Regions from separate parts of the Halobacillus sp. ABR2_026 genome, predicted to be linked through region 3. Evidence: riboswitches for the same ligand, from Rfam matches in the RefSeq annotation. Region 3 holds a riboswitch; each other region holds the start of a gene.
The links. A riboswitch is a leader RNA that binds a small molecule or an ion and turns the genes downstream of it on or off. The one in region 3 is predicted to bind S-adenosylmethionine.

Region 1 (3,117 bases), 500 kb from region 3:
AGATGCGATCCCCGGAAAACTGGGCAGGTACATATCGATATTTAATGGCCCCAGAATCCCGAGCATACCGAGAAGGAAAGCAAGACCTATTCTCTCTTTCCCTGTTGGATTATGTAACATAAATAAACACCTTCTTCTATTCAATCTTCAATTTACAATCCCTTGAATATAGTCCCCAAGTTTTCGAAACTGTTAAACTTTGATTTTATCTTCATTTTCTCCGTAAGTCTATCCATATGCACAGGAAAACCGTTCCTGAACGGAACGGCTGGAGTATCACCCAAAATCTTGATAGTACTCTTTGACAAGCTCCCCCATTACCCTGTTGGTCCGAAGAGCGGATTTACCAGTACTTGGACTGGTACCTCTCCCTAGCAGCTCATCCACAATCGTTTGAATATGGGCTTGTTGGATGTGTTTGGGCCGCTCGAAATAATATGATTCTTCCCCTGAATCGTTGATAAGGACGACCGGTTTATCATCGAACGTGGAGAATTGTATTTCTCCTCTGGTTCCAACAATCCGATTATCGTCCTCATTTTTATAAGAAGAAAAATTCCACACTCCCGTCCCCACAGCACCACTCTCAAACCTCCAAACCCCGCTAACCGTGTCCTCTGCTGGATAACAATCAGCAAGATTAACCCCGAACCCTCGGACATCACCCAACGAACCCAGTAAATAGTCGAACAGATCTAACGTATGAGACCCGACATCATAAAACAACCCTGCCCCACTTTTTTCCGGCATCACCCGCCACGGCCAATTCCCATGCTCATCCTTTGATATGATCTGCTGCGTCTGCTGGATAGAGGCAAACCGTACCTTTCCAATCGCCCCTGTTCCAAGCAAATCTTTCACCTTTAAGAACTTCGGAAGAGATCTCCGATAATAAGCTGTAAATAATGGGACATCACTTTCCTCACATATACGTACCATTTCTTCACATTCCTCGAGGCTCGAAGCCATAGGTTTTTCAACATAGACAGGCTTCCCTGCTTTAGCGGCCATGATGACATATTCTTTATGTGACGAAGGTGGTGTAGCAATATACACAGCGTCAACCTTTTCATCGCAAATTAAATCCTCTGCCTTGTCATACCATGCAGGTACTCCATGACGTTCGGCATAATCTTTCGCTTTTTCCCCATTCCGCCTCATTACAGCTTGAAGAGAGCTTTGCCTGATTTTTTGGAAAGCAGGTCCGCTTTTAACTTCTGTTACATCCCCGCACCCAATAATTCCCCATCTGATGGTTTTCATCTGTATTCCTCCCCGCATTTTTCTTGATATTCCATCCATGATTAATTTAGGATACCACTTATACATACTAGTTCCCCCTACCGTAACAAACGAAAATATTTTTTGAAAATTCTATTGATTCCTTATATGATTTCCTGTATTGTAATACGCAAGCGAAAAGATGAACTTCCAATTTTGATCATTCATTCTTCTTCGACACGGAAGAAAGCATCCGTAAAGGAATCATTTACAAATAAATAATAGTAGAACTTATCCAGAGAGGTGTAGGGACTGGCCCGTAGATACCTCAGCAACCAGCCATCGGCATGGTGCTAAATCCAGAAGGTAGTTTTTTACCTTGAAGATAAGGAGATGCTTTATTCACTAAAGGACCCCTTATTCAAGGAGGTCCTTTATTTTTTCTGGAAATGTTCACAATCGCAAAGCTACTTGAAGAAGTCAGCTTGTCCTCCTAGTTGGACATTAGCTTTCTAATAAATATTAATAAGTGGAAAGGATGTTGTTAAAATGAAACGATCACTGGAACAAAGGCTGCAGGATGGACCTGTCATCTGTGGAGAAGGTTACTTATTTGAATTAGAACGTCGGGGATATTTGCAGGCCGGCTCATTCGTGCCTGAAGTAGCGCTAGATAACCCCCAGGCATTGAAACAGACGTACAGGGATTATATGCTCGCAGGCTCTGATATCGTCTTAGCCTTCACATATAATGGCCACCGTGAAAAAATGAGGATCATAGGCAAAGAAGATTTGTTAGAACCGCTCAATCGTCAGGCCATCCGCTTAGCCAAGGAAGTTGCAAGGGAACACCCTGAGGAAGAAGCACTCGTAGCTGGAAACATTTCCAACACAAACTTATTCAACCCTGATGACCCTGAAGCGGTCGAAAAAACAAGAAGCATGTTCGCCGAAATGATTGGCTGGTGCAAGGAAGAGGGCGTAGACTTTGTGAACGGCGAGACCTTCTACTATTATGAAGAAGCTTTAATCGCTCTTGAAGAAATCAAAAAACAAGACCTTCCAGCTGTCATCACTTTCGGTTTGATGGGCGAAAACATTTTGCGGGACGGGTATGAAGTAGAAGAAGCCTGTCGGTTATTAGAAGAAAAAGGTGCTCTTGTCGTGGGGATGAACTGTTTCCGTGGACCGGCGACGATGCAACCGTATGTTGAAAAAATACGGAATTCGGTAAATGGTTATGTAGGCGCTCTTCCCATACCTTACCGTACAACAGAAGAACACCCTACTTTCTTCAACCTGCCCGACGGTGGCTGCGCCTGTACATTACCAACAGAGACAACATTCCCAACATCATTGGATCCGCTTTACACGAATCGCTATGAGCTTGCGGAATGGGCCAAAAAAGCCCATCAGATTGGCGTAAACTACCTGGGACTCTGCTGCGGAGCCTCTCCGGCGATGCTTCGTGAAGTGGCAGAAACTGTGGGACGTAAAGCCGTTAACTCCACCTATTCACCGGATATGGAGAAACACTTCCTATTCGGCAGTGACGATACGCTTCAGGATCACATAACTTCCTATAAGACAAAAGCATAAGGAATAACGCCTGTCCCATATGAGGGCAGGCGTTTCTCTTCCATCCAGTCCTTCTACTAATGGTCTCCTCCTAGAGATCCTTTCTCCTCAGCGTGAATTTCATCCCGGCTTCGCCTGAAAAATCGACAAAGAGCTTTGTAGCTCCTCCAGCATCAAGGGCCCCTGTCACGTGTAACTCAATCGTATCAAGTTCAAACCCATGAAAAGAATTGACCAATTCTGTCAGTTCATCAGGTAGAAATTCAAGGTATTTATCGTTTGAAGTATCTGCGACTGAAGCTTCTTTTTGGTGGTGGG
Region 2 (3,117 bases), 2.1 Mb from region 3:
TTCATCCCAAATTTCTTCCCAAGCTTACCAATGACCTTCTCCCCCTTGCGATTAATAAATGCGACAAGAGGATAAGCCCCGGCTAAAGTGACCGTAATTCTACCTACAATGATCATCCCTTCCGATAACGGAGCCATACCTTGGAGGAGAACAATATCTGTAAGTGTTTCAATAATGATAAGAACAAGGCCTGTGATGATTATTATTTCAATCGTTTTTCCAAAATAAGAAAATAAACGAATGGTCACATCTGTAAACAACCATAATCCGGCACCAATGCCTATAGAAAGTAAAAGAGCAGGAGTCAGGTTACGAAGCATCCACCCTGCTTCATAACCAGCCAGTCCACCTCCGATAAAGCATCCGATTGGAACAGTGACCAGACCAGCTAAGATTCCTTTGGAAAAGAATGGGCGGTCTTCTTTTTTTACAATCGTCAAGGCTACAGGAATGGTGAAAACGAGCGTAGGCCCCATCATAGTCCCGAGAAGTGCCCACGAAAACGTAGCTGCCTCCTTTTCTATAGCGAGAGACTCTGCTAACGGATAGGCCCCCATATCAATAGCCAGCATCATGGATGCAAACATTGCAGGATCTGCCCCGAGCCATAAAAATACGGGACGGATGACAGGGGCAAGCCATTGTGAGAGCACCGGGGCTAAAGAAATAATCCCGACCATTGACAGAGCGAGCGGACCCATCATCATAAAGGCTTCATAAAACCGCCATCCGAGAGAAAGCTTATGATTCAGGACATAATAATCAAGCGCTCCAAGCACCATGAACAAACACATGATGATAAGAATCGCATCATTCATCCACATACAGTCATCCCCTTCCTTATGTCATCCATGTTTATAATAACTTGCCATTCGGGTAGTTGTTTCTGCATAACGTCCGTTTCTCCTCGGCAACGGACAGCTAACTCATCTCAGGAGAAGGGAGGAAACGAAATGGTACAAGCCTTATTCATCGTGACCATCATTTTCATCGCAGCCAACCTGGTTTATTTTTTCACAAACAAACATTATAAGAAAAGCTATTTCAGCACAGCCCTTTTCTTTCAATTATTCTTTGTCCTTACAGGTGTATTGATCGGATTTGCGATCATCTATTACGTACTTTCCACGAATGGAGTCATCCTTGTTACCAGTTTATCATCACGAGATGCTGTAGACCCTTCCTTTTTGGATTTGGTTTATTTTAGTGGTGAAACATTATTAAGCGTAGGTTATGGAGATATGCTGCCCGTCGGGATCACACGCTTCTTTGCCTTGCTTGAGTCCGGGATCGGCATCCTTCTTCCAACTGCGTACTTTCTTAAAGCAATGGATGGATCCCGGCATCATAAAGAATGAAAAAGCAACGAAACTTCAGGACCAACTTTGGTTATCATCCATAAAAAAAGGACCCTTCTAGGGTCCTTTCGCTTTATCCGATGGAGCATGCCGCTGAGCCATGCTTTTGCAGATATTTCTGATGATGTTCTTCTGCTTCGTAAAAAGTCGTTGCCTGTTCAACTTCGGTAACGATTGGGCGTTTAAAGATTCCTTTTTCTTCCCATTCCTTAATTTTTTCGTCAGCAATGTAGCGTTGACTTGCATCGGAATAAAAAATGACAGAACGGTATTGATGCCCGACATCAATTCCCTGCTTGTTCCGGGAGGTAGGATCGTGAGCTTCAAAGAATATATTCACAAGTTCTGCATATGTGATGACCGTTGGATCATACTCCACTTTAACGGACTCAGCATGTCCGCTTTCCCCTGCTTTCACTTGTTCATAGGTCGGATTCTCCAAATGGCCGCCGATATAACCGACTTTCGTTTGAGTAACTCCTTCGAATTTTTCAAAGAATGCTTCTACTCCCCAGAAACATCCTGCACCAAAAATAGCTGTTGCCATATAACATCTTTCCTTTCCCTTAACGCAACTTCTATCGAGAGCCTTGACGGGCGTGTTGTTCCACAAAAAGACCCCTTTTCTTATCCAGTAAGAAAAGGGGTCGCTAATATCCGCACGATCCTCTCATCTCTTAGAATGGTCATCCATTCTACAGGAATTGGCACCGTTCTCGTCAATCCTTGGATTGATTCGATGGTTGCCGGGCATCAAAGGGCCAGTCCCTCCGCCTCTCTGGATAAGAAGTTTCCGTTATTTATTTTTGTTAGTACCCATAGTACTACGTTTGTGTAAAGAAGTAAAGGATAACAGACTGAAAAATTAATTTCGATGGGCTTCAAGTTCTCTCTTGTATTTATTGTATTCAAAGGATAACACGCACATGCCTGTCTGTAAAAAATTCAGCTTCAGCTTTGGCCCGTCGTATATACTTCTTCGAAAGGCTGGACGATGACGAACCCATCCCCCTCGAACTGCATTTGGATCGACTCTCCGCTTCCCCGTCCGATCAACGTCTTGAAGCTGATGTCTGTTTTGAAATTCGGCTCCAAGTGACCTGACCATGCCACCGTAGCATGTGGATCTGTGATCACCGGTTCACCCGGGCGTACCAAAAGCGTCAGCGGTTCATAATGGGAAGTAACTGCAACCCGGCCGCTTCCGCTCAGCGTCACATTAAATAACCCTCCGGAAACCATACCGGCTACCTTTTTCATCAGTTTAATATCCCAGTCAATGCTCGGTTCGAAGGCCAGCAGATCATTGCCATTAACGGTAAGCGTCTCATTGTCCAAGTCAAAGATGGTTATTTTCTTTCCCTGATCGGCAAGGTACAAACGCCCCCTCCCTGTCGCCTTCATTAAGGAACTACCTTCTCCTGTCATCGCTTTTTTGAACAATTTCCCAACCCCATGTTCAAGAATACCTTCTCTCTCAAACTTAATGTTTCCATTATAGGATATCATCGCACCCGCCTTGGCCCAGACTTGATCAAGAAGATTCACTTCCAGAATTCTCGGCGTCTCCAACTCAAAATAATCATTCTCCGATTCATCCTGCTTCGTTTTCCGAATAAACTCTTCAATGGAATATTCACTCATACCTTTGCCCCCTCCAAATTGTCTAGTCGTATAATGGAAATATATGTATGACCTGGTCATACAATAAATCCCTTCTTCACATAATGTATATACGATGGAGTCGGGGAAAGGTTTC
Region 3 (3,117 bases):
TAAAAAAAACCGTTCCTACCGATTGGTTGGAACGGTTTTTTTTATTTACAACGAGCTTTCAACTCATCGGCTTTGTCTGTCAGTTCCCAAGGGAATTCTACGTCTGTCCGTCCAAAGTGCCCGTAAGCAGCTGTTTGACGGTAAATCGGACGGCGCAGGTCCAGCATTTTAATGATTCCTGCAGGACGCAGGTCAAACAATTCACGGACAGCTTCTACTAATTTCTCTTCTGAAACCGTACCTGTTCCATTCGTATTGATAGCAATGGAAACAGGTTGAGCCACACCGATAGCATAAGCAAGCTGAACTTCTACAGAATCCGCCAGCCCTGCAGCTACGATATTTTTAGCGACGTAACGTGCTGCATAAGCAGCCGAGCGATCCACTTTCGTAGCATCCTTACCGCTGAATGCGCCGCCTCCGTGACGAGCATATCCACCGTAGGTATCGACTATGATTTTTCTACCAGTAAGACCCGCATCCCCTTGTGGACCGCCAATAACAAATCGCCCTGTAGGATTGATAAAGTATTTCGTCTTTTCATCGATATAACCTTCGGGAACGATCGGTTGGATCACATGCTTTTTCAAGTCTTCCTGAATCTGTTGAAGTGTGACTTCTTCAGCATGTTGAGTGGATATAACGATAGTATCTACACGGACAGGCTTGTCGTTTTCATCATATTCCACTGTCACCTGAGTCTTTCCATCCGGCCGAAGATAATCCAAGGTGCCGTCGTTTCTGACATCTGATAAACGTTTTGATAACTTATGAGCTAAGGAGATTGGCAGAGGCATCAACTCTTTGGTTTCATTGTTGGCGAATCCGAACATCAACCCCTGATCTCCAGCTCCAATCGCTTCTATTTCATCATCACTCATTTTCCCTTCGCGGGATTCAAGAGCAACATCCACGCCGCCTGCTATATCCGGCGATTGTTCATCAATAGCCGTTAATACAGCACAAGTGTCGGCGTCAAATCCAAATTTCGCCCGGGTATATCCAATATCTTTAATTGTTTGGCGAACGATGGCAGGAATATCTACATAAGTATTTGTACTAATCTCACCGGAAACGAGTACAAGTCCCGTTGTCACTGTTGTCTCACATGCAACCCTCGCATTGGGGTCGTTTTTTAATATTTCATCTAATATCGCATCAGAAATCTGGTCGCAAATTTTATCCGGGTGCCCTTCTGTAACTGATTCTGATGTGAATAACCGGCGGTTTGCAGGCATCTCTTAAAAACTCCTCCTTCTGTAAGTACAAAGTATTAGACGGAACTCTTTACCAGTATGTGCAGAAACTTTTATAAGTTTCATATATGTGCATGCTGCCTCTTTTACAAACAATGGAGCATTATCATAGGAATACATGTACAGGTTTTCCTGTAAACATTTCTTCATTAAAGGCTGATCTGATTTCACATTTAAAGAAAAGCCTATAAAAAAGAAAAAACCTTTCCTTATCGAGGAAAGGGGCTGCTTCCTTTCGCTCTTATCGTCCAAGGAGCATGTACTCCTTGCTTCAGGTTAGCACCGTGTCATGTTTATGACGGTTGCCGGGTTTCAAAGGGCCTGTCCCTCCACCAACTCTGGATAAGAGAGTATCCGTTCCTCGTTATCGTAACGAAATCCTAAATTAATGTCAATTGAATTCCATCCGGTGGATACAAGGCCGGTAAACGTTTTAAGTAAATGCACATATATTATTAGAACACTTTTCTTTAACGGGCCACCGGCAATCTTCCTTGTATAAGTGTTCCAATGACCACTCACTCCAGAAGCCCCGCTGAATGTTAACCAACACGATTCGTAAAACTCACCCTTATAAATAAGTACGAATGATTCTTTGACAGAACTAGCACATTTTTTCTCTTGTGGTCCTAAAATTCCCCTAGGTTGTTGAATGAACCAGCTATTTTATGGTTTAATTTTTCTGAATAAACAAAATGTAAGCTTTTTCACATATAGTATGGACTAATATATTTAATGTGTTATACTAATCTCACATTAGGTTGATCATAATTAATTGCAAAGGCGGGTCGACGCATATGAGTACCATTAATCAAATGTCTGAACTGAATCTTTTACTTGCCCAAGAACATGTGAACCATCAGTTATCAGTGCCACACTTGGTGGAAAGAATCTTATCTCGTAACGAAGGCACTCTTACTGAAAAAGGGGCCATCCAAGCAACAACAGGTACTTATACAGGCAGATCTCCAAAAGATAAATTCATCGTCAAAGATGATGTGACTAAAGACAAAGTTCAATGGGGCGCTGTAAATCAGCCTATTGACGATCAAACATTCGTAAAACTTTATCATAAAGTACTAGATTATTTGAAAGATCGGGAAGAACTCTTCGTTTTTAAAGGATTTGCAGGCGCTGATGAACGATACCGCCTTCCTTTACAAGTACTTACAGAATTCGCATGGCACAATTTGTTCGCTCAGCAAATGTTCATTAAGCCCGATGAAGAAGAGCTGGAAGATCATGAAGCAGAGTTCACCGTCGTATCAGCTCCTACTTTCAAAGCTGACCCACAGGTCGATGGAACAAACTCAGAAGCGTTTATCATGATCTCATTCAAGCACCGAATCGTTCTAATCGGCGGAACAGAATATGCCGGCGAAATTAAGAAATCCATCTTCTCTGTCATGAACTATATTCTCCCAGAGAAGAACGTTTTACCAATGCATTGCTCAGCGAACGTAGGTAAAGAAGGAGATGTCGCTCTATTTTTCGGTCTGTCAGGAACCGGGAAGACAACTTTATCGGCGGATCAACAGCGCCGGTTGATTGGTGACGATGAGCATGCCTGGTCCAACTATGGCGTCTTCAACATAGAAGGCGGCTGTTATGCCAAGTGCATCAACCTTTCTCAAGAAAAAGAACCGCAAATTTTTGATGCCATTCATTTCGGTTCAGTATTGGAGAACGTTGTGCTCGATCCACAGTCTCACCGGCCTGATTATCATGATACGAGTCTTACGGAAAACACACGCGCCGCCTATCCTTTGGAGCACATCAGCAACACCGTGCAGCCAAGTATCGCAGGTCATCCGAACGCGATTATTTTTTTAACGGCTGATGCTACAGGTGTTCTTCCACC
Region 4 (3,117 bases), 2.7 Mb from region 3:
TTTGGATAATCGTTGACAATCTTCTCCCATGAACGTAGGATAACATTAACCCGAGTGTTAAACTCGGATTAATCGAACGAGGAGTGCTTTAGTGAAAACATACCCACTTCTTATTAACCTTCTGTTCATGACCGCCTCGTGGTTCATAGGCGTTTACTTCCTTTCTGTCCTATATACTTCTACGATTATCATCCCGATCTTCAATGACTTCATCTGGATACATGACTATAAAGGCCTGCTTGGGTTGACCGCTATTTTTACGTTCGTAACCATCCCTTTAACCGCAATTCTTTATAGAAAACGAGCACAGATCCAAAATAAACCATTAGGATACAGCATCGTCACGATCAACCACGTGATCTGGATAGGTATCCTTGCGCTGCAAATCAAAACCATCCTCTACAACTTAGGCATTTGTCATTAATTTACAGGATTCCAAGCTCGACTGTTGAACTATTTCTTCAGAGGAGGAATAGTTATGGATTTTCATACGTTTTATGAAAAGTACAAACAAAAAGCCTGTCAGCATGACTTGAATCACTTGATGACCGTGACTTCCAAGGATCTCATTGCCCGTGAGATCCGCCAGGGAGAATCTGTCGATTATTCTTACGATGCATCCATTGAAGGATGGAAGCAAGCTTTTGACCATTTTGAAGACCAGGAAATGGCCTGGATCTACACCGACCATTCGGTTACCAGAATCAGTGACAAGAGCTACCTTGCTGCTTTTTGGGTATCCGTCCGTCTGAATGGGGAACTTTTGCCGACCTCCAACCTGTTTTTCGATACCTTTGAAAAACGTGAAGGAAACTGGGAGCTCGTCCGTTCTTATATTGAGGCAGGAGTTCAAAACCCTGTGTTATAATCCTGTTTCATGAAGGGCTCCCTCTTCTACCCCGAACGTATTTGAAAAATTCTCGTTATCATATTGTCAAAACTTTCTGAGTAGTGTAGAGTAATCAGCAATTAGAAAAAAATACAACTGAATTTCTTATCAAGAGAGGCAGAGGGACTGGCCCTGCGAAGCCTCAGCAACCACTGGTTCGACCAGAAAGGTGCTAAATCCAGCAAGTTGTTTCATCAACTTGAAAGATAAGGAGAAGGACCGTGCCTACAAAAGTCTTCTTCTTAGAGAAGGCTTTTTTTTATTTCCCTGATTATTTCTATAAAGGATGTGTTGTTATGTGTCCGCACACAGAGACGAAATTCGTTCAGACTGGAAACCAACGGGATGAACCGACGGGAGCCATCAACCCGCCCGTCTATTTCTCCACTCCCTACCGGCATCCGGGACTTGGGGAATCGACCGGATTTGATTATGCGCGAACCGGTAACCCGACGCGGCAGATTCTTGAAAATTCGATCGCTGACATTGAAGGCGGAGAAGCCGGGTTCGCTTTCAGCTCCGGAATGGCAGCTGTACAAACCGCATTGTCTCTTTTCAACAGAGGCGATGAAATCATCGTTTCTGAAGATTTATACGGAGGATCCTACCGCTTATTTGAACATATGGAGGAGCGCTTTGAGATTCGTTTCCATTATTGGGACAGCAGCAACCTTGAATCGATTCCCTCCTACTTGAACGAAAACACGAAAGCGATATACGTCGAAACACCGACCAACCCACTGATGCATACGGCTGATCTCAAGGAAATCTCAGCCATCGCCAAAGCGCACGACCTCCTGCTTCTTGTAGATAATACGCTCTATACACCTGTTCTTCAGCAGCCGATTTTGGACGGAGCAGATATCGTCATCCACAGTGCTACGAAATACTTGGCGGGTCATAATGATGTATTGGCCGGTCTTCTGGTGAGCAAAGGGAGAACGATCAGTAAACAACTTGCTTTTCATCAAAACACAACCGGGGCTGTGCTCTCTCCTTTTGATTCTTGGCTGGTCATGCGCGGGATGAAGACCCTTCCGCTAAGGATGCGCCAGCACGAATCGAATGCAAAAGCTGTCGTGTCCTATTTGGAAAATCATCCGCACATCACGGACACTTTTTATCCCGGCAAAGGAGGTATGGTGTCTTTCCGATTGCAATCTGAAGCGTGGGTCGATCCTTTTCTACGGAAGTTGAATGTCATTAGCTTCGCCGAGAGCCTCGGAGGTGTGGAAAGTTTCATCACTTACCCCGCCACCCAGACCCATGCGGATATTCCTGAGGAAAACCGCACGCGTTACGGGGTTTGCAACCGTCTGCTCCGTTTCTCTGTCGGAGTCGAACATATCGATGACCTGCTTGAAGATTTGGATTTCACCCTCAACCAGTTATCAAAGGAGGAATCTGTACTATGACTGACCATTCTTTGCAGACGAGACTGCTTCACAATGATTATAAGTTCGATCCCCATTCCGGTGCTGTCAGCGTCCCTATTCAACAGGCATCCACCTTTCACCAGCAGGATTTCGACCACCCGGGCACTTACGATTACAGCCGTTCTGGTAACCCGACGCGTAAAGCTTTAGAGGACACGATTGCCGGACTTGAAAATGGAACAGACGGATTTGCTTTTGCTTCAGGAATGGCTGCCATTTCAACCGCATTCATGCTTCTTTCCAAAGGTGATCACGTCGTCATTACGCAAGATGTTTATGGGGGGACGTTCCGGATGATCAACGATGTCCTTACCCGGTTTGGCATTGACCACACGTTCGTCGATATGACAGACCTCCATGCTGTGGCGACCGCTATTCAGTCGAATACCAAACTCATTTATATAGAAACACCGTCCAATCCAACCCTGGAAATTACAGATATTCAGGCGGTCACAAAACTGGCAAAAGCAAACCAATGCTGGACCTTTGTCGACAATACGTTCATGACCCCCACTCTTCAGCGTCCCCTTGATAATGGGGCAGACCTCGTCCTTCATAGTGCAACGAAATTCATTGCCGGACACAGTGATGTCGTCGCAGGTCTGGCCGCTACGAAAGATAAGGAGATCGCCGGGCGTTTAAGCTTTTTGCAAAATTCATTCGGATCCATTCTTGGCGCACACGATTGCTGGCTCGTGCTTCGCGGCTTGAAAACCCTGCATTGCCGAATGACACAGTCTCAAGCTTCAGCTTACAAAATCGCAGAGAAATTAAAAGAACACCCGCTTGTGG

Region 1: another riboswitch for S-adenosylmethionine. It lies ahead of ACXADE_RS12290 (homocysteine S-methyltransferase family protein); the one in region 3 lies ahead of metK (methionine adenosyltransferase).
Region 2: another riboswitch for S-adenosylmethionine. It lies ahead of msrA (peptide-methionine (S)-S-oxide reductase MsrA); the one in region 3 lies ahead of metK (methionine adenosyltransferase).
Region 4: another riboswitch for S-adenosylmethionine. It lies ahead of ACXADE_RS01120 (methionine biosynthesis PLP-dependent protein); the one in region 3 lies ahead of metK (methionine adenosyltransferase).

What each region holds. Positions count from the first base shown of each region.
Region 1 is NZ_JBSWTM010000001.1:2,360,170-2,363,286, forward strand. It holds gene ACXADE_RS12280 (Bcr/CflA family efflux MFS transporter) at 1-120, opposite strand, end outside; gene ACXADE_RS12285 (Gfo/Idh/MocA family protein) at 277-1,263, opposite strand; SAM riboswitch class I at 1,510-1,613, shown strand; gene ACXADE_RS12290 (homocysteine S-methyltransferase family protein) at 1,771-2,820, shown strand; gene ACXADE_RS12295 (hypothetical protein) at 2,891-3,117, opposite strand, start outside.
Region 2 is NZ_JBSWTM010000001.1:763,240-766,356, reverse strand. It holds gene eutH (ethanolamine utilization protein EutH) at 1-824, opposite strand, end outside; gene ACXADE_RS03855 (ion channel) at 954-1,358, shown strand; gene msrA (peptide-methionine (S)-S-oxide reductase MsrA) at 1,432-1,905, opposite strand; SAM riboswitch class I at 2,026-2,147, opposite strand; gene ACXADE_RS03845 (AIM24 family protein) at 2,310-3,002, opposite strand.
Region 3 is NZ_JBSWTM010000001.1:2,861,956-2,865,072, forward strand. It holds gene metK (methionine adenosyltransferase) at 42-1,238, opposite strand; SAM riboswitch class I at 1,495-1,605, opposite strand; gene pckA (phosphoenolpyruvate carboxykinase (ATP)) at 2,054-3,117, shown strand, end outside.
Region 4 is NZ_JBSWTM010000001.1:195,335-198,451, reverse strand. It holds gene ACXADE_RS01135 (DUF4385 domain-containing protein) at 1-9, shown strand, start outside; gene ACXADE_RS01130 (hypothetical protein) at 92-424, shown strand; gene ACXADE_RS01125 (hypothetical protein) at 479-868, shown strand; SAM riboswitch class I at 992-1,102, shown strand; gene ACXADE_RS01120 (methionine biosynthesis PLP-dependent protein) at 1,186-2,304, shown strand; gene metC (cystathionine beta-lyase) at 2,301-3,117, shown strand, end outside.